Regions from separate parts of the Sporosarcina sp. FSL K6-6792 genome, predicted to be linked through region 2. Evidence: riboswitches for the same ligand, from Rfam matches in the RefSeq annotation. Region 2 holds a riboswitch; each other region holds the start of a gene.

Region 1 (5,369 bases), 480 kb from region 2:
GCCTGTCGGAGAAAAAGTAGTAGCTCGCGGCCCGTTTGTGATGAATTCAGAAGAAGAGATTATGCAGGCCTATAAAGATTACAGAGAAGGAAGATTCGAGTGAACATGTATCAGTGAATTTAGTGCGGAATCACAAAGTATGAAATATTCTAATAGATTTGATATGATTTTAAGTGAAATAAGAAAATGGGAGTTGCTGATATGGGAAGTAAGATAGAGCAGGTAGCGAGTTTTAAAGAAGCAATGGGGAATTACCCGACGGGAGTCACTGTCGTTACAGCATTTGATGCAGATAAAAAACCGATGGGATTAACGGTCAATTCATTTGCATCGGTATCATTAGAGCCTTTACTAATTTTATGGTCCATTGATAAAAGAGTATCCACTTATAGTGACTTTCTAGATGCTGAAAAATTTTCGGTGAATATTTTGGCAGCAGATCAAAGTGAGTTATGTACGTTATTCTCAAGCAGGGTTGCTGATCGATTTAGTCAATGTGATTGGAAAGAATCGGATTTAAACCTACCAGTACTTTCAAATTCGCTTGCGGTTTTACAATGTAAGACGGTGCAACAAATTGAGGCTGGAGATCATACGATATTAATAGGCGAAGTATTAGATATTCAGAATGAAAGTAAAGAACCACTTTTGTATCACCGTAGAACTATAGGTGCAATTCCAGAAGAATTTTATAGCTGACAGTGTCTATACAATCTACAGTGTAAAAAGGCGTGTCATCAGTTTAATCTACTGATGACACGCCTTTTTTTCTTGAAAAAGAGGCTCTGTTAAAGTTTAATGTTGATATAGGAAAAAATTAGAACTTCCAATTATCCGGAAGTTCTAATTCGTAGTACACTCTTCTTCTACCGTTGATTGACGTATGCCTGTTGCATCTTAAAGGGTATCTTGCGCTTTTCTCAAGCCAAGGATACAACGTTCTTGCGGACCGCCTTACTGGAGATGGCTAGCACTAGAACTAGGCCCGCCGCCATTAATACACCATCGAGTAGAAGTGGCAAGCCCCAGCTACCGGTGTTATCTCGAATGACTCCGGAGACGACAGGTGAGAGAACTGCTCCGATTTCTCCAATCAAATTGAGCATTCCAAACATGGATCCTCTGCTTTTTTCGGGCGTCAAATCGGAAGCCAGAGCATGTGCCACCGGTTGCAATGCAAAAAAGAATAATCCGGAGACAAACAAAATGACAGACATAACGATGGGGTTGTTATTACCCATCATGACATAGACTGCAAATATAAAAATAGTTACAGTCAGTACAGCGGTTAGTACAGCAAGGACGTTACGTCGCCCATTTGGACGATTGGCCACTATGTCAGAAATTTTGCCGCCAAGAGGAAAACCAATGATTCCGGCCAAACCATTAAACGATGCAATCAAAGCGGCAGCCATTAACGCACCGCCACCGAAATCTTTGACGATAGAGACGGACCAAAATCCGTAAAACCATAGATGCCACATGATAGGGATAAAGAATAAGTACAATAAGAAAAGATTCTTATTCGCTATTAACGGTTTTATTTCAGACTTCTTCGTTGTGTATAAATAAAGTATTAAGAGCGGACAAAGTGCAACAAGAATGACCGCAATCGCGATAGAGGACAGACCTAGTTTGACGGAAAAATAATAGATGCCCATCACTATGACAAGAAAAACGGCGGAGTACATGGACATGTACAATAGCCCTTTGCCAAACTGTGCTTTAATACCAGGTGAAGATAAATCTACAGAAGCACTTGAATCGTTTTTGGGCTTCATATATTTAAATAGTAGGAGTGCAATAATGAGTGTAATTGTTCCGGTCACGAAAAAAGGAAAGCGCCAAGCCCCTTCACCCATAAATGGTTCTGCGACTGTAATAAGATAAGGGACGCCAAGTGTGCCCGCTGTCAGACCAACAGAAAGTCCGGTAAGCGCCACGCCCATTCCTAATCCAACTTTTTCAGGAGGTGTATGATAGGCAATATAAGAGCGGTCATTCGAATAAAAAACGCCTTCGCCTAGCCCGAGTAGGACTCGGAAAAGAATAAATGCAACAAGGCCCCCCACCAAACCTGTTAATAAAGTGGCGATTCCAGCCCAAACAATACTTAAAATGATAATAGCACGATAGCCAAACCTGTCCCCAAAGTAGCCACCAGGAAATTGCATTAACATAAAACCGGCAAAAAATAAACTACCAATCAATCCGCCAATTCCATGGGGGTTTGCCACGTCTGCAAAAAAAGAAACTTCATTTTCAATCATATATGTAATAATCGGCCCAGTTGCAACCCGGTCAACGTAAGAAACAAACCAACCTAAAAATAACAAGCCCCAAATCGTATGATATCTTTGCAAGCCTTCCTTTTTCATTCCTCACACATCCAATTCTATTGTTAATAAAACAAAATGCCCCTCCACTGTGTTAGTAGAGAGGCATTCGAGAGAAAATACCCTCTCATTTTCCAAAGCATAGTGCTTTGCAGGAATTAGCACCTTATCAACATGATTGTTGAATGGTTGCCGGGTTTCATAGGGCCAGCCCCTCCACCGCTCTTCATAAGAGTTTTATTAGCCTATTTAATTAGTAAAGGTTACTGCCAAACGTCTTGCGCGATAGTTACAACATGACGAACTTTTTCCCATTGTTGTTCTTCAGTTAACTGATTACCTTCTTCTGTTGATGCGAAGCCGCATTGTGGGCTTAAGCATAGTTGATCTAAAGGAACATACTTTGTGGCCTCTGCTATTCTTGCTTTAAGCTGTTCAGGGGCCTCTAATTCGCCGAATTTAGAGGTGATCAAGCCTAATACGACGAAAAGGTCAGGGCGATTGACATGGCGCAACGGTTCAAAACTGCCGGAGCGTTCGTCGTCAAACTCAAGGAAAAGACCGTCAACATCTAATCCGCCGAAAATTGTTTCGGATACATCCTCGTAGCCACCACTAGAAAAATAGGTCGATTTGAAGTTGCCACGGCAAATATGCATCGTCACGAGCAAGTCGGCTGGCCTTTTCGCGATGGATTCATTGATGGCCCGTGCGGATAGTTGTACAAGTTTGTCAGGATCTTGCCCCTTTGCTATCAATGTTTCCCTTCCTTCTTCCGATAAGAAGGAAGCCCATGACGTGTCATCGATTTGAAGATAACGACAGCCCTCATCGTACAGTGCTTGAATTACATCTTGATAGGCAGTAACCAAGTCATCAAATAATTCTTCGTCATTTGCATAGATGCCTTCTTCGAATGTTGCTCTGTGGATCAGCATATTCGGGCTTGGAATCGTGAACTTTGCGACTGCATCACCTGCGATGCTTTTCAGGAACTTGAAGTGTTCAATCATGTAATGGTCGCTAAACCCAATTTTTCCTGTCACTTTAATGCCGTGTGCTTTTGTTACAATACCGTTGAATTGGAGCCCTTTATCTGTTTCGAAAAACTCAACGCCGTCAAAGCCGGAAAGGAAGTCAAAGTGCCACCATTTACGGCGGAATTCTCCGTCTGTCACAGAATTTAGTCCAGCTTCTTTTTGTTTTTCAACGAGCTTTGTAATTTCTTCGTCTTCGATTATGCGTAATTCTTCGGCAGTGATTTCACCGGTTTCTCTTTGCAAACGGGCCTGCTTTAGGCGTTCTGGTCTTAAAAAGCTCCCGACGTGATCTGCTTTAAATGGTGCTTTCGTCAAAGTTTGTACGGCTATAGGTTTTGTCAATTTAAATTCCTTCTTTCCAATATAATAATGTTTTCTTTAATGGTAGTTAATTAGGTATGGAAATTTTTTCATTTGTTTTGATCAAGGCTTGATCAAAATCGGCAATCAAGTCATTGACATGCTCGAGTCCAACAGAAAAACGTAGCAGCCCATCGGTAATACCACGTTTCTCCCGTTGTTCTTTAGGCATGGCGGCATGGGACATCGTTGCAGGATAGGAGAGAATTGATTCAACTCCGCCTAGACTTACTGCGAAAACGGGTATCCGAACGTTTTCAACAAAGGCCTTTGCTGCATCTCTGTTTGGCAAACGGAAAGATAAGACAGCGCCTGGACTTGTCGATTGTTTCGCGTGGATTGCGTGTCTTGGATGACTTGCCAACCCTGGATAAAACACTTCCTCTACTAACGGGTGGTCGTTCAAGTACGAGGCTATTTTACGTGCCGATTCAGATGACTGTGTTAAACGGGCACCTAATGTTTTGATTCCTTGAATTAATGCGTAAGAATCTTGTGCGCCTAGAATAGAGCCGAAAGAGTTTTGAATGAATGCCAATCGATTGCCAAGTTCTTCACCCTTTGTAACCGCTAGCCCAGCAATGATATCGCTATGCCCCGATAAAAACTTGGTAGCACTATGAACAACGATATCAACTCCAAGATCTAGTGGACGCTGGTAAAGTGGCGACATGAATGTGTTGTCGAGAAACGTCAGACAGTCATTCAATTTTGCAAGGTCAACTATCGCTTCAATATCTGTAATGCCCAAACGCGGGTTGGATGGTGTTTCAATATAGATCACTTTTGTATTTGGACGGATTGCACGTGCGGTTTCATCTACATTCGCTAGATCTACAAAAGTATGGTCGATACCGAATTTCGGTAATACCTCGGTTACGAATCGGTATGTGCCACCGTAGACATCTTCGGTAACCACGATATGGTCACCCGAAGAAAGGAGCATAAATGTAGCCGAGATGGCAGCCATTCCGGAAGCGAAGGCCAATCCGCGCGAACCGCCTTCTAGTGAGGCAATCGTTTTTTCCAACGCATCCCTCGTTGGATTGCCCGAACGGCTATAATCATACGGCCCGAATGCATCGAAGCTTTCCTGATGGAACGTTGAAGATAAGTAGATAGGAACGTTGACAGCACCTGTTTTTTGTTCGTAATCTCCGCGGGTCGAAGCATGGATAATAGTCGTTTCCAACCGTTCTTTATTCAAACTCATCGTTGTAGCACCCCGCTATTCAAAGTTGCAAACACTTGCTTCAAATCTGCGATCAAATCGTCAGCTTCCTCGACTCCGACAGAGAAACGTAAAAGTCGGTCGCAGACGCCACGTCGTATTCGTTCTTCACGAGGAATATCGGCATGTGTTTGCGTTGCTGGATAAGTAATGAAACTTTCCACTCCGCCTAGACTTTCCGCAAATGTAATGAGCTGCAGATTTTCAAGGAATGGCCCGACCAATTCACTATCGTTCAGCCGAAATGATAGCATTCCGCCTTTCCCTGGATAGAGAACGTCCGTAACAAGTGGTTCATCTTTCAAATAATTGACGATTATTTTCGCGTTTTCATCATGCTGTTTCATTCTTAAATGCAGTGTTTTCAGCCCTCTGATGATTAGCCAAGAATCGGAAGGGGAG
Region 2 (5,369 bases):
TGTATCTTGCATCGGAATGAATTGCTCCACTCCCCATTCGTCCCCCTCTTTATGAAGATGTTTCACAAAAACGTAACGCAACACCCCGTTATATTTCTTTTTCAGCGCGGCAATTTCCATCTGCTGTGAAAACTTGTCCTTGAGACTTGCGATATTAAACGGAGCAACCGTTGCGCAAACGTACTTATAGTCTGCCACTTTCAACTGCTCCATTAAGACGTCTGCCATAATCTTTTGCAGACGGTAGCCACGATAGCGTGGCGAAACAGTCGATATCTCCTGATAAATAACAGATTCCAATTCCGTCGAATCAAGCCCAACGTCTGAACCAAGATGCTCTTCATCTGCTCCTGGGACAAGTAATGCACGGAATGCGACGAGCCGTTCATCTGCAAACACCCCTACCATCTTACCGCCGTCAGCCAAAATATATTCGTACTCTTTTTGGGATAATGAAGATAACGAACTTGGATTATCAAGTACATAAACCACCTCATTCTGTACATGTATAATTTCATCAAGGTCTTTCAGGTGCAGTCGTCGAATATAAAACGGATGATTATCTTTTAACAAACCACTATAAAGAATATCCATCTTCTTTTGCCTCCGCTTCGTTGGATAAAAACTGGGATGCTATACTAAATAAAAAGATTACTGAATAGGGGGATTATTTTTGTGACAAGTTTAAAAAGTATCGGCCAAATTGGGATTCCTGCAAAAGATATTAATCGAGCTATTTTATTTTATAAAGATTTACTCGAACTGCCGCTTTTATTCAACACAGACACAATGGCTTTCTTCGACTGCGACGGTATCCGCTTAATGCTTAGTCTTCCCGAAAAGGAACAATTCACAAACGCAAGTTCCGTCCTTTATTTCCAAGTAGATGACCTCACACAAAGCTATAGTCAGATGAAAGAAAAAGGAGTTTCATTTATCGACAAACCACATGTCGTCGCAAAAATGGACTCCACAGAAACATGGATGGCGTTTTTCAATGATACCGAGGGGAATACGCATGCGCTAACTAGCGAAGTGGAAGTTTAAGTCGGACTATAAGTGTTACACGTGAAACAAAATACCGATTTGGATGGCTTTATGATTGGTCGCCATTCTTTGTCCATAAAAAAAGGTTGCCCCGTCAGTTATGAAAAACTGATGGGGCAACCTTTCATTTGTTTAATCAAACTTTAGAAAATTCAATTTGATCCTGCAAGTCTCCAGCTAGGGGTGTTAATGTCCCTGCCGATGCTGAAATTTCTTTCAACTATTTTCTGTACAAAAGTAGCACTGTCAACGACAGTACTACTCTGTTTATTAATATGAAATTCCTACACGAAAACCGATATTGTCACCTTGCAGTAGTTCATCGAAAGCAAAAGCAGCTGTGTCACCCACGGATATTTGTTTACCGTCCTCTGGCAACAAGTCGCGCTCAGTTCTGTAGTCCCCCACTGCAACACCATCCGGTAAATAAGTAGGGCAGACAATTGTCCATTCAAGCCCCGATTGACGCAGCATGTCATACACTTTATGGTGCTCCTCCGCCGCAAAAGTTAGCCTGCGATTTGTATCTCCAGCTTCATAACGCAGTTTTTCGGGATCAATCTTACTTTGCAAGATGCCTGCTGTCCCAATTGTGACTAGCCGATTAATTCCTGTATCCTCCATCGCTCTTATCATATGAGGAACTGCCTCAGTCAACGTTGTTGTCTGGTCTGTGCCTAGCGAACTGAATACAACATCCATTCCAGCAATGGCATACGAAACTTCTACAACATCACGGACATCACCTTGGATAATCGTCAACCTATCATGTGGCGCCAATTTCTCAGGTGAACGAACGAGTGCCGTCACTTCATGCCCTTCTACCAATGCTAATTTTAGGACTTCCCCACCCACACGCCCCGTTGCCCCAAACAATGCGATTTTCATAAGAAACATCTCCATTCTATAAATTACTTTCTCATTTTATTAATAAATAAACGCCTGTAAATAGTAAAATACCATATGTGAAGATCCGAAAGGTCTTTTGACTGATATGACGGAATAGTAGTTGTCCTAGATACAATCCAGCAAATACTAGCGGTAGTGCCATTCCGATTGAGGTCCAAATACCTTTAGTTGTACCAACAAAAAGCACTTGAATGAGTAGACTAACGGAATAGATGAATAAATAAAACGCGAGTGTCGTTGCACGTAATGTTTCTTTTTGCATAGCCGTTCCTGCAAAGTAGAGCAAAAGCGGCGGACCTGGCATGCCAATTCCTGTCGTCAATGTACCAGATAATCCGCCAACAACAAAGTCCCCACGTTTAGTTCTCTTAATTCGAAGGTTCAGGACAAGTAGCAGTGTTAGCAAAAGAAGAACAATGCCTATGCCCGTTTTCAATTTGTTGATATCCGCCGAAATGAACAAAATGATACCAATTGGCAGTCCAGATAAGCTCCCGATTATCAACTTTTTTAATAGATCTGTATCCACATCTTTACGTATTTTAGCAATAAGTGCGCTTGAAATAACAAGCGACAAAACTAGGTTTATCTGAATGGCCTCCATCGGATTAAAAATCATGAGTAGAAAAGGTGTCGCCATGATCGAAAAACCAAATCCTGTACTTGTCTGTAAAATGGACGCAAAAAGTATAATGCTAATAAATATGAAAATTGTCATTCTAACACCGCTTTCTCTATCACTTTAAGTGTATCAGAATCCTTAAATTGTTTTTGGTTATTAGTAGTCTGAATTATTTTACTTTAGTAAATTCATTGACTTTCCCTAATTTGCACACTAGAGTTAGATTCAATTCTTGCAACAATCGAATAGCACTACATCACTTTCTTATCCAGAGAGATCGAGGGACAGGCCCTATGACATCTCGGCAACAGGTTCATGACCAATGAACACTGTGCCAACTCCTACAGACGCGTATGCGTTTGGAAGATGAGAACGAGATGGCTTCTTTTATTAGAATCCCTCTTTTTCTTATCTATTTTAAGAAAAAGAGGGATTTTTTTCGTTCTTACAACTGTCTAGCTTCAGCGGCCAGATGCTCGGGGTCACAAGTCATTTTGCTAGTTGCATCCATTGTCCGCACAGAATTAACGAAGTACTTAGGGGGTCAATACATGATTGAATTTAAAAATGCATCCAAGACGTTCGCCCTTGGGAAGCGTGAGGTACATGCGGTAAAAGATGTTTCTCTTTTCGTTGAAAAAGGTGAAATTTTCGGCATCATCGGTTTTAGCGGCGCCGGAAAAAGCACATTGCTACGGTTAGTAAATATGCTTGAACGCCCGACTTCAGGCTCTGTTTTCATACGAGACATCGACGTCAGTACATTATCCTCAAAAGATTTACGGACGCAACGTCGCAACATCGGCATGATTTTTCAGAACTTCAACTTGCTGAACTCACGGACAGTTGCAGGAAACATCGCGTATCCTTTGAAACTTGGCGGAATGCCAAAAAAAGCAATTGCGGAACGCGTCGAGGAATTATTGGACTTCGTTGGCCTGGCCGATAAAGCTAAAGATTATCCGGACCAACTATCAGGAGGGCAAAAACAACGCGTAGGTATAGCCAGAGCACTCGCCACTTCACCAGATATCCTAATCTGTGATGAAGCCACATCTGCACTAGATCCTGATACGACCGCCGATATACTGCGGTTGTTGAAAAAGGTGAATAAGGATTTGGGTATTACAATCCTCCTTATCACACATGAAATGCATGTCATTCAAACAATTTGCGACAAAGTAGCGGTCATGGAAAATGGAGAAGTAATCGAAACGGGTGATGTTTTTGAAACATTTACTGATCCTCAACATTCGACAACACAACGATTCATCCAATCCGTACAGCAGGATCTACCTTCAGAAAAACTGATTAATGAGTGGCAATCAAAAGGTGGCACCAAATTATATCGAGTTATTTTCAAAGGAGATATTGCAAGTGATCCTGTTCTTTCAAAAGTTACACGTAAACATGATGTTGATTTCAACATCGTTTACGGTTCAGTTCGAGAATTACAGGAACGATTTTTTGGCAATCTACTTGTTTCATTTGAAGGAGAAACGGATGCTGTAAGCCGTGTATTAAAAGAACTTGAATTAATTGTAGACATAGAGGAGGTCCTAAAAGATGAACGTTGATTGGCTTACATTTTGGCCCCGGATTGTAGAAGCAACCGGCGAAACACTGATCATGGTAATTGCCACTCTCGTTTTTGGTTCCATTTTTGGAATTGCAATTGGCCTGCTATTATTTGTCACTAGGCAAAATAATATCTTGGAAAACAAACTTGTTTCTCAAATATTAAATATAGTCATTAACATCGTTCGGCCTGTTCCGTTCATCATCTTCTTAGTAGCCATTTCACAACTGACAAGATTAGTTGTCGGGACAACCATCGGAACCGCAGCAGCCATTTTTCCGATGACAATTGTTGCAACATTCGTCATTGCCCGAGTTGTTGAAAATAACTTGGTCAGCATTGATCCTGGCGTTATTGAAGCAGCACAGGCAATGGGTGCAAGCCCTCTTCGGATTATCTTCACGGTTTTGATACCAGAAGCATTGGGTCCACTTATTTTAGGACTTACCTTCGTTTCCGTCAGTCTTATCGATTTCTCGGCAGTTGCCGGAACAGTTGGCGGCGGAGGTCTTGGACATGTCGCGATGACTTACGGTTACCAACGGTTCGACGGCAGCGTCATGCTCGTTACGGTCGTCATTTTAATCATCATGGTGCAATTGGCACAATGGCTTGGCAATACACTTTCTAAAAAAATCATGCGTCGGTAATCTGGGAAAAGTGCACGATGCCCGCTTAGACGCGACAGGCATAAGCCGAGCTAGACACTGTTCTAGGTCAAAAAATACAATCATTCAACTAAAAGGAGACGAATTAAATGAGGAAATTATGGTTAGTAAGTTTAGCAGTATTAACTGCTGTTGTACTCGCTGCTTGCGGCGGTAAAGAAAGCGGAAATAGTGATACAGTCAAAGTGAAAATTGGTGTCAACGGTGCAGATGGTGTCCAATGGCCATTGCTGAAAGAAAAAGCGGCAAAAGAAGGCATTGAAATCGAACTTGTCGAATTCGCAGATTACACATTGCCAAATAATGCACTTGCACAAGGCGATATCGACTTAAATGCATTCCAACATTTCTCGTTCCTATCCCAATATGTAAAAGAAAGTAAAAATGAACTTGTTCCAATTGGCTCGACGATGTTTGCACCACTTGGCGTTTACTCTGAAAAAATCAAGGATATTTCTGAAATCAAAGAAGGCGACAAAATTGCGATTCCAGATGACCCTTCAAACCAAGCACGTGCGCTACGCCTACTAGAAAGTGCTGATTT
Region 3 (5,369 bases), 470 kb from region 2:
AAAAATGAAAATAATGGCGATTACAGCAATGGGTGAAATAAATGTCAATTTATTTTTTAAGACATTCATTGTAAAACCTCCTTTTAATGAACACGTTGTTGATTAGTGACCTACGTGTATATTATAATTGAATTACTAATAACATCAATAATCAATTGACTGAGGTCTGTTTATTAATCAACAAATAGAAGAAATACGTTCAATATCAGCTTGAAAAAAGGAGAGTGATTGTCATGGAAGGGAAGAAAATGGATCGGAGAATCATCCGAACCAGGCGGATGATTCGAGACACGTTTACACAATTGATGGAGGAAAAAGGATTTGAGGCAATAACGGTAAGTGATTTGACGGAAAAAGCTAACATCAACAGAGGGACATTCTATCTACATTACAAAGATAAGTATGATTTATTGGAACAAAGTGAAGAGGAAATTTTTGTGGAACTGGATAGAATTGCAGAAGAAGCTTGGAATGCAGTGAACCAAAATTATGCAAACGATGTTAAAGTTGAGGAGCCACTTCCATTTGTAATCAAGTTATTTGAATTCCTCGAAGAGAATTTTGAATTTATGAAGGTTATTTTAGGACCGAATGGGAATCCCTCTTTTCAAGTTCGATTAAAGGGATTCATAAAAAAGAAAATGCTTCATAAGTTTAGTGATTTCTTGAATGAGGAAAATATGGTGGTTCCACTTGATTATTTAGTAGCTTACGTAAGTTCAGCGCATCTAGGAGTCATTCAATGTTGGCTGGAGAGTGGAATGGATAGATCACCACAAGAAATGGCACATATTTTATCACAAACGACGTTTTGGGGCCCTGCTCATGTGGCTGGATTAAAAAAAGGCTAACTACATTAAGCTTAAATAAAGAATCCCTTCAAATTTGCTACGGCGTCTTCGCCTAGTAACTATAGGTATTCATTTGTTCAATATATAGTAAATCGTAAGCATACAAATCAAATAAAAAAGGTATGTATGGTAGGAGCCCAAACATACCTTGAAGTATCATTAATTATCCGGCTACTGGAACATCGTGATTAATAATACGATGGCTCCAAGCAGGATTGAAATCCATGCCAATGCTTTTTGTGGAGAAGCTAAACAGACTAAGCCTAAAACGAGTGCGCCACCACCTAACCAATAAGGAGCATAAAAGAACCCTATAGCCGCTAAAATTATTGCTAACCAACCAATCCAGATGCCCAAGGAAGTTTTCAAGTCAATGACCTCCCTTCAATTTGATGGGAACAACAACTGAGTAAACGGGTCGTTCGTTATTGTTCTTATAGTTTATTATATGCAGGGTTACAGAGGGGACAGTGGTTAATGGACTCATTATTAATATTATTATTATGTGCATTTAGCTCACTTAGGATGGGGGAGTAAGAGCGGTGGGTTATGCAATCAATTCTGGAAAAGGATCAATTGACAAAAGTGACTTATTGGTACCTTGATTGACCTTTTTAAGCTAAGAGGGACGTAAGAATTTAAATGAAGGATGGCGAAAGGCTGTTTAGCAACTATGTTGTTTAAAGTGATAAGCAATAGTCTGAATCTGTAAAATAAATTAATTACTTTCCAAAAAGGTGTTGCTAATTTTCCAACAATGATGTAAAGTCTGTAATAACGTAACTAAGCAAATCCAATTTAATAGTTTTTCTTATCTAGAGAGGTATAGGGACTGGCCCGATGACACCTCAGCAACCGCCATTTTATGGCATGGTGCTAATTCCAGCAAGTTGATAACACGACTTGGTAGATGAGGAGAAGACTTATTCAGATTTAGAGTCTACTTCCTTTATTCAACATAGGAAGAGGCTCTTTTTATTTTAACTAATTTTCCCATTAAGTAACATATTTTGAAGAATGATGAAGAGTATTTCCGGAACGGGACTTTGGGAAAGTGAAAGGAGCAAGTGATAGTCGTGAATTTACTAGATACTATGAAAGAACGAATTTTGATCGGTGATGGTGCAATGGGAACTCTACTTTATTCACACGGTGTGGATCTTTGTTTTGAAGAGCTGAACTTGACACATCCAGATCAAGTGCTTCGCATCCACCAAGCCTATATAGAGGCAGGTGCGGATATTATTCAAACTAATACGTATGGTGCGAATTATATCAAGTTAGCACGTCATGGGTTAGAGGACAGTGTAAAAAAGATAAATAAAGCCGCAGTTCAAATTGCAAAAAAAGCAGCGGGTAAAAATACGTTCGTCCTTGGAACTATCGGGGGTATTCATGGATCTCGAACATCCATTGGAACAAAGGATGAAATCAAGCGCAGTTTTAGGGAACAACTATATTGCTTACTTCTTGAGGGAGTGGACGGCCTACTTTTAGAAACTTATTACGATTTTGATGAATTAACAACCGTGCTCAAAATTGCACGTGAGGAGACAGATATCCCAATTATTACGAACGTTTCAATGCATGAAGCGGGGGTGCTCCAAAATGGAATAGAGCTCATAGATGCTTTACAGCAGTTGGAAGATTTAGGTGCAGATATAGTAGGCATTAACTGTCGCCTTGGCCCTCACCACATGCTGAAGTCATTAGAAACTGTGCCGTTGATGAAGCGTGCTTTACTCTCGGTGTATCCGAATGCTAGTTATCCAGGATATAAGGATGGGAAACTTTTTTACGAAAATGAGCCTGAATATTTCGAGAAGTTCGCGCTGAGTTTTCGGAAGGCAGGAGTTAGTTTAATAGGAGGATGTTGTGGGACGACGCCAGAACATATTAGGGCCCTAGTGAAAGGACTTACAATTCGGGAACCAATTCAAGAAAAGCTTGTTAAGAAGAAGGAGGTAAAGACAGAGGTTGTGGAGTCTGAATTGAAGGAATCTCAACCGCCAACATTGCTTGAGACAGTGAGAAAAAGACATTCGATAATTGTTGAACTTGATGCGCCCAAACATTTAAACACGGGCAAGTTCTTTGAGGGGGCTCAGGCGTTAAAGGATGCAGGCGTGGATGCCATTACACTGGCCGATAATTCCCTAGCGACGCCGAGAATTTGCAACGCTTCAATGGCTTCGCTTGTTAAACAAAAGATTGGTGCAACACCTTTGGTCCATATTACATGCCGAGATCGCAATCTAATTGGATTACAGTCGCATCTCATGGGATTACACACACTGGGTATTACTGAATTGCTAGCGATTACGGGGGACCCTACGAAAATTGGAGATTTCCCCGGAGCAACATCCGTTTTCGATGTGACATCCTTTGAATTGATTCAACTCATAAAGCAATTCAATGAGGGCATTTCAAAGTCTGGAAAGTCATTGCAACAGAAAACATCCTTTACTGTGGCAGCGGCCTTTAATCCGAACGTGCGTCATTTAGATCGCGCTGTGGAGAGATTAGAGAAAAAAATAGAAGCAGGAGCCGACTATTTTATTACCCAGCCTATCTATAGCACGGAGAAGATAATAGAAGTATACGAGGCAACAAAACATATTGAGACGCCAATTTACATCGGAATTATGCCGCTGACTTCATCGCAAAACGCCGAATTTCTACACAATGAGGTACCAGGCATTAAGTTGACGGATCAAGTACGTGCAAGAATGGCTTTATCTGATGGTAATCGTGAGCAGTCTACGAAAGAAGGCTTACAGGTTTCGAAAGAATTGATCGATGTGGCGCTGGAGCATTTTCATGGCATCTATTTAATCACTCCCTTTATGCGCTATGACATGACCGTGAATTTGACGGAGTATATACACAGTAAAGTGGATGTGATTGTAGCAAGGGAGGTGGTCCAAACCGAGAGTATCGTGTATTAAAACAGATTGAAAAAATACTATAAAAAATAAAGGGGCTAACATACAATGGTAAAAGTACAAAGTTCAACTAGTGGATATCCAAGAATCGGTGGAAAACGTGAATGGAAAAGGGCGTTGGAAAGTTTTTGGAATGGGGCAACATCAGAAGAACAGCTACTGAAAACAACGGAAACGCTTCGTTTAGAAAGTCTACAGAAACAAAAAGAATTCGGTGTTGACCTTATCCCGGTTGGAGATTTTTCATTATACGACCATGTGCTGGACACATCTATTATGTTTGGTGTCGTACCAAAACGCTTCGAGTATGCGGGTGGTAAAGTACCTTTGGAAACATACTTTGCAATTGCGCGTGGAACTAAAGATGCGGTTGCCTCAGAGATGACAAAATGGTTTAATACAAATTATCACTATATTGTTCCGGAACTAGAAGGTGTAACGCCGCAATTAGTAGAGAACCGCCCGCTCGCTTTTTATAAGGAAGCAAAAGAAAAGCTGGGTATTGATGGCAAGCCGGTTATCCTAGGCCCAGTTACATATATTAAACTGGCAAAATCTTTTGGCGAAGAGAATTTTTCTACTTTATTGCAACAGTTTACGCCGTTGTACATTGAAGTATTGAAAGAGCTTGTAGTGGCAGGCGTTGAGTGGGTTCAGATTGATGAGCCGATTCTTACAAGTAAGTTGACAGAAGAGGATTTCCAACATGTGCAACAGGCATACGCAGCAATTCATGAAGCAGTGCCACAATTAAAGATTATCATACAAACTTATTTTGAAAAAGTAGCTAATTATGAAGCGGTTGTTGCGCTGCCGGTACACGGATTTGGTTTAGACTTTGTTCATGGCGATTCGCTTGAATTGCTACAAAAATATGGTTTTCCTCAAGACAAAGTACTTGCGGCGGGTGTCATTGACGGTCGAAATGTGTGGCGTGCGGATCTGGATAAAAAAGTAACGCTATTAGAAGAAATTCAGTTACATGTTGATAAAAGCCGTTTGATTGTTCAACCTTCCTCTTCACTTCTTCATGTTCCTGTCAGTACGGAAACTGAAGAGAAATTGGATCCGATTATTAAAGGGGGTCTGTCATTCGCTGATCAGAAGCTTGCTGAAATTGTGCTCCTTAGTCGGGGGATTCACGATGGCACTGAAACGATTGCGACAGGACTTGAGGAGAGCAGGAACGCACTTGCTCGTCTAAATAACTCGAAGTATCGGCAAAACGTTGAAGTGAAAGAAACGATTGAAAATCTAACTGAGCAAGATGTAAATCGCTCATTGCCATTTGCGAAACGAATTATCGAGCAGCAAAAACGTTTTAATTTGCCTCTTCTGCCGACAACGACAATCGGGAGTTTACCGCAGACGTCAGAAGTAAGACAGACAAGATCTAAATGGCGTAAAGGGGAAATTACAAACGAGGCCTACGAGCAATTTATCAAAGATCAGATTGACAAATGGATTGAAATTCAAGAAGACATCGGCATTGATGTTTTGGTCCATGGTGAATTTGAAAGAACAGATATGGTTGAATACTTCGGTGAAAAGTTCGAAGGATTTGCAGTATCAC
Region 4 (5,369 bases), 1.1 Mb from region 2:
GATGCTCCCGTACTCATCATTCATGGCATGATCGACGAGAACGTGTCATTTCAACAAGCAGTTTTGCTGGAAAATGCACTGCGTGAACATAAAAAAGTATATGAGACATGGTATTTCCCTGAGTATACACACTTCATACCGCCCGTCATGAATGCACAACTTGTACGCGATTTATGTAGTTGGATGAGAAGACAAGAAAAATGAGTGGTTTTTTGAATAAAATGAAGTTGCAATTAGAAGTACGGGTTTGCAATTAGACGAAATAAGTTGCAGTTACAAATCCAATGTACAAAAAAACAGTGTAGCACATACAATGTGCTACACTGTTTAATTTGATAATTATGCAATCGGTCCGCCTTTAAGTGTAATCTCTTCAGAAACCATACCGAATTTTTTAAAGTTTTCATGGAACATGTTTGCCAATTCATTTGCTTTTACATCGTATGCTTCGCCGTCTGCCCATGCATTGCGCGGGTTCAACACTTCTGTTGGAACACCTTCAATGAATGTTGGCATTTCGAGGCCGAATACGCCGTTAGTTTCTGTTTCAATGTTGTTCAATTCTCCAGCAAGAGCTGCCTGTACCATAGTGCGTGTGTATTTAAGATCCATACGTTTACCAACGCCGTAGACGCCGCCAGTCCAGCCTGTGTTAACAAGGAATACTTGTGCATCATGTTCATCAATTTTCTTCCCAAGCATTTCAGCGTATACTGTCGCTGGAAGTGGAAGGAAAGGTGAACCGAAGCACGTTGAGAACGTTGCTTCAGGTGATGTGATACCACGCTCAGTTCCGGCAAGCTTCGAAGTGAACCCGCTAAGGAAGTGATACATTGCTTGTTCTTTTGTTAACTTCGAGATTGGAGGTAGTACGCCAAACGCATCTGCCGTTAAGAATACAATCGTTTTCGGATGACCAGCAACAGAAGGGTCAACGATGTTATCAATTGCTTGGATAGGATAAGCTGCACGCGTGTTTTCAGTTAATGAACCATTATCGTAGTCAGGAATGCGTGTTTCCGGATCGACGACAACGTTTTCTAGTACGGAACCAAAACGAATTGCACCAAAAATTTCAGGTTCTTTTTCTTGTGATAAATTAATACATTTTGCATAGCAACCGCCTTCGATATTGAAGACACCAGTGTCAGACCAGCCATGCTCGTCATCGCCGATTAATTTACGGTTTGCATCTGCCGAAAGTGTTGTTTTACCTGTTCCAGAAAGACCGAAGAATAGGGCAACATCGCCGTCTTCACCAACGTTTGCTGAACAGTGCATTGGCATAATGCCGTTTTCAGGAAGTAAGTAGTTCATGATTGAGAAGATTGATTTTTTCATTTCGCCAGCGTATTCAGTTCCACCGATAAGAACAATACGTTTTTCCATTGATACGATAATGAATGTCTCTGAATTTGTACCATCGACCACAGGATCCGCTTTAAATGAAGGAGCCGAAACAATTGTGAATTGTGATTCATGTTGTACTAGTTCTTCTTCAGTTGGGCGGATGAACAAGTTGTGAACAAACAGGTTATGCCATGCAAATTCATTCACAACTTGAATGGATAGTCGTGAAGCTGGATCTGCGCCTGCAAAACCTTTGAAGACGAACAGTTCGTCTTTTGTTCTCAAATGAGTGATTACTTTATTATATAATGAATCGAAAATTTCAGAAGAGATTGGACGATTGACGTTGCCCCAATCGATTTTGTCTTTGGAGGACGCTTCCTCGACAATGTATTTGTCCTTAGGTGAACGACCTGTATATTTGCCTGTCTGAGCTGTAACCGCTCCGTCTGATGTCAATTGAGCTTCACCACGTGAAATCGCTTTTTCAACAAGTTGTGGAACTGAAAGTTGAACTTTTACATTTTTCCCAGAAAGAAGTTTGTTGAGGTCATCACTAATTTTCGCAGATATCATAAGTATGTACCGTCCTTTGCATATAGTCCCAATCAATTGGGTGTCATCACATTATTGAATTAGTATAACACATTAAGAATAATAATCTATACTAATTCAAACCTCAAGGATTTATACGCAAAATGGGTAAAAAGATTTGACATGCAACAAGATTTTTCGTAGCATATATAGTTGAACGGATACTCTTATCCCGAGCTGGTGGAGGGGTCAGGCCCTATGAAACCCGGCAACCTGCACAGACGTTTTGTCTGCGCGAAGGTGCCAAACCTGTAGCAAGGCACAGTCCTTGTATGATAAGAGTGAAAGGTGCTTATGAAATCATGCCTTTCCTCATGTATTATTACGTGAGCGAAGGGCTTTTTATATGATATCGCCCTTAATCCTCGTGTATAGAGCTCGCAATGGCTTGTAGTCTTTTCATTTAGAAAAGACTCTACATGGGACATATGAGTACCGTATCAATCTCGTAGGATATAAGGAGGAAATAACATGACAAATCGCCGACTATTTACTTCAGAATCGGTAACTGAAGGACACCCGGACAAAATGTGTGACCAAATTTCGGATGCTATTCTAGATGCTATATTGGCAGAAGATCCAAATGCACGTGTTGCATGTGAAACGACAATTACAACAGGACTTGTCCTTGTTGCAGGAGAAATTACGACGACAACATATGTCGATATCCCGAAAGTTGTGCGTGAAACTGTTAAAGAAATTGGTTATGTACGCGCGAAATACGGATTTGATTGGGAAACATCTGCAGTTTTGACTGCGATCGATGAACAATCAGCCGACATCGCTGCAGGCGTTGACCAGGCACTTGAAGCGCGTGAAGGTTCGATGACAGATGATGAACTTGAAGCAATTGGAGCTGGTGACCAAGGTTTGATGTTCGGTTACGCTTGTAATGAAACACCGGAACTGATGCCGTTACCAATTAGCCTAGCTCATAAATTATCATTCCGACTTGCACAAGTACGCAAAGATGAAACTCTTACGTATCTGCGTCCAGATGGAAAAACACAAGTGACTGTTGAATATGATGAAAACAATAAACCAGTACGCATCGATACAATTGTTATTTCAGCGCAACATCACCCTGAAATAACACTTGAGCAAATTCAGCGTGATATTAAAGAATTCGTCATAAACCCGGTTGTACCAACTGATTTAATCGATGAAGACACGAAGTACTTCATCAACCCAACTGGCCGCTTCGTAATAGGGGGACCTCAAGGAGATGCAGGTCTTACTGGCCGTAAAATCATCGTTGACACGTACGGTGGTTATGCGCGTCATGGCGGCGGTGCGTTTTCTGGGAAAGATGCGACGAAAGTGGACCGCTCGGCTTCATATGCGGCACGTTATGTTGCGAAGAACATTGTCGCTGCAGGACTTGCAGATCGATGTGAAGTGCAACTTGCTTATGCAATCGGTGTTGCACAACCTGTATCGATTTCTATCGATACATTTGGAACAGGCACAGTCGAGGAAAGTAAACTTGTTGAGCTTACGCGTGGACTGTTTGACCTTCGCCCAGCAGGCATCATCAAAATGCTTGATCTGCGCCGCCCAATTTATAAACAAACAGCTGCATACGGTCACTTCGGCCGTACAGACATTGATCTACCGTGGGAACAAACGGATAAAGCTGATGCATTGAAAGAATTAGCAGGGAAATAATGTAGTGTAAACACCGAAAGACAGGATCGCCCTGTTTTTCGGTGTTTTTTCTGTTTAGGATGTTTGATTTAGCAGGCGTCATAGATTGTAGCGAATCTGTCGTACACTCTCATCACACGAGCTATAAACAAATGATACAATTGTTATAAAGTGAAACCTGATCGGAGAGGAGAGTGTGGGGCTATGAGTTTAATAGGTTTGTTACTACTGGTTGGGGTTGTTGCGTTATTTGTGCTAATTGGTTTAGTAATCTTTTTATTTATAAAAAAATAAGAGCTGCCTTCAAAGGCAGCTCTTTTATTATTGTTGTAAACTCTTGTAATACTGCCCTTTTTCCGCATACTCCTGAACAATCCGTTCCATGTCCGCACGATCGTCGTCATTCAGCTCACGCACGACTTTTGCTGGCGACCCGAGTGCTAGCGTATTCGGGGGAATCTTCTTACCAGGCGGCACGAGACTGCCTGCGCCAATGAATGCCCCTTCGCCAATTTCAGCACCGTCCAAAACAATGGAACCCATACCGATAAGCGCTCCTTTTTTTACCGTACAACTATGTAACGTTACTTGGTGCCCAATTGTCACCTCATCTTCAAGAATAAGCGGAAACTTTGGGCTTTGATGAAGGCAGCACAAGTCTTGAATATTTACTTTACGTCCAATAATTGTTGGAGATACGTCACCCCGGATTACGGTATTAAACCAAATTGTCGATTCAGGACCAATTGTCACATCACCTGAAATCGTCGTGAAGTCGCCAATGAAAACGGACGGATCAATTACAGGCGTTTTTCCTTTATAAGGATAAATCATGATGCTCTCCTCTTTTCTTTAGGTAGTGTATAATTATCGTAACAAAGATTAGGTTTTTATTGTAGATAAATAGGGAAATATATAGATAAAAGAACTAGATAGATGAGGGGAAGATGACCATGTGGAAATGGGAAGCGGAAGGGCCACCAAAAGCTGTCGTGGCCATCGTCCATAATGTGTACGAACATCATAGTAGAAATGCATGGCTTATTCAGAAACTCCGAAACAGCGGTTTTCATGTCGTGACAGGAGATTTACCTGGACACGGAGCGGAAGGTGTCGGAAAAATTCACGATGACCAATTTGATGCCTACGCTAAATTTGTGGAAAAATTAATAGCGGTCGGTCTCGATGATAATTTACCTTTGTTCATTATTGGACATGGAATAGGTGCCACCTTCGTAATGCGTCTTTTACAGCGAAAGAAAATTGAATGCGCAGGGGCTGTTTTTAGTTCCCCATGGCTAGCATTGCGTCATCAGCCACCTAAATTTTCGAACGTATTGACAAAATTCTCGTCATCTATGAAATTGAATCATGAAATTGACATTGAGATGTTAACACGCAATAGTGATTTATATGAAGAGGCTAAGCAAGATGACTTTTATAACGATGAATTCACCGTAGCCTGGTATAAAGAGTTACAATCATTCATAAAATTGGTTGCACAGAGTGAAAGAAGTATTCATGATATACCGGTGCTTATGCATATTGCGGAAGAGGATAAAATAACAGACATAGCGCTTGCTAAGAAATGGTTTATCCGACAGGAACTTTCTGAGTTTCAATATAAGCAATGGAAACGGTTGTGCCATGACGTTTATCAGGAACCAGAGCGTGAGGAAGTTTACTTATATACGGAATCATTTATGAATAATGTACTAAGGTCGCTTGGGTATGTCGTATAGGGGAAAACTGGAAATGGTTTGTGGGTAAATTTGAAG

Evidence for each region. Region 2 has a riboswitch for S-adenosylmethionine ahead of MKZ26_RS14350 (methionine ABC transporter ATP-binding protein). Riboswitches for the same ligand answer to the same signal wherever they lie in the genome.
Region 1: linked by a shared signal. The riboswitch ahead of MKZ26_RS11930 (MFS transporter) and the one ahead of MKZ26_RS14350 (methionine ABC transporter ATP-binding protein) in region 2 are both predicted to bind S-adenosylmethionine.
Region 3: linked by a shared signal. The riboswitch ahead of MKZ26_RS11960 (bifunctional homocysteine S-methyltransferase/methylenetetrahydrofolate reductase) and the one ahead of MKZ26_RS14350 (methionine ABC transporter ATP-binding protein) in region 2 are both predicted to bind S-adenosylmethionine.
Region 4: linked by a shared signal. The riboswitch ahead of metK (methionine adenosyltransferase) and the one ahead of MKZ26_RS14350 (methionine ABC transporter ATP-binding protein) in region 2 are both predicted to bind S-adenosylmethionine.

What each region holds. Positions count from the first base shown of each region.
Region 1 covers NZ_JBBOSA010000001.1:2,448,697-2,454,065, reverse strand. Annotated here, with positions in the region: gene MKZ26_RS11940 (pirin family protein) at 1-103, shown strand, start outside; gene MKZ26_RS11935 (flavin reductase family protein) at 202-699, shown strand; gene MKZ26_RS11930 (MFS transporter) at 921-2,378, opposite strand; SAM riboswitch class I at 2,461-2,571, opposite strand; gene MKZ26_RS11925 (5-methyltetrahydropteroyltriglutamate--homocysteine S-methyltransferase) at 2,600-3,718, opposite strand; gene metC (cystathionine beta-lyase) at 3,765-4,949, opposite strand; gene MKZ26_RS11915 (methionine biosynthesis PLP-dependent protein) at 4,946-5,369, opposite strand, start outside.
Region 2 covers NZ_JBBOSA010000001.1:2,927,194-2,932,562, forward strand. Annotated here, with positions in the region: gene MKZ26_RS14330 (GNAT family N-acetyltransferase) at 1-594, opposite strand, end outside; gene MKZ26_RS14335 (VOC family protein) at 676-1,047, shown strand; gene MKZ26_RS14340 (NAD(P)-dependent oxidoreductase) at 1,318-1,935, opposite strand; gene MKZ26_RS14345 (sulfite exporter TauE/SafE family protein) at 1,967-2,674, opposite strand; SAM riboswitch class I at 2,840-2,951, shown strand; gene MKZ26_RS14350 (methionine ABC transporter ATP-binding protein) at 3,130-4,155, shown strand; gene MKZ26_RS14355 (methionine ABC transporter permease) at 4,145-4,807, shown strand; gene MKZ26_RS14360 (MetQ/NlpA family ABC transporter substrate-binding protein) at 4,915-5,369, shown strand, end outside.
Region 3 covers NZ_JBBOSA010000001.1:2,457,901-2,463,269, reverse strand. Annotated here, with positions in the region: gene MKZ26_RS11975 (YhgE/Pip domain-containing protein) at 1-69, opposite strand, end outside; gene MKZ26_RS11970 (TetR/AcrR family transcriptional regulator) at 234-851, shown strand; gene MKZ26_RS11965 (hypothetical protein) at 1,023-1,220, opposite strand; SAM riboswitch class I at 1,660-1,768, shown strand; gene MKZ26_RS11960 (bifunctional homocysteine S-methyltransferase/methylenetetrahydrofolate reductase) at 1,928-3,799, shown strand; gene metE (5-methyltetrahydropteroyltriglutamate--homocysteine S-methyltransferase) at 3,845-5,369, shown strand, end outside.
Region 4 covers NZ_JBBOSA010000001.1:1,858,825-1,864,193, reverse strand. Annotated here, with positions in the region: gene MKZ26_RS08900 (alpha/beta hydrolase family protein) at 1-204, shown strand, start outside; gene pckA (phosphoenolpyruvate carboxykinase (ATP)) at 340-1,926, opposite strand; SAM riboswitch class I at 2,109-2,226, shown strand; gene metK (methionine adenosyltransferase) at 2,416-3,612, shown strand; gene MKZ26_RS08885 (gamma carbonic anhydrase) at 3,913-4,425, opposite strand; gene MKZ26_RS08880 (alpha/beta hydrolase) at 4,545-5,333, shown strand; gene MKZ26_RS08875 (histidine phosphatase family protein) at 5,354-5,369, shown strand, end outside.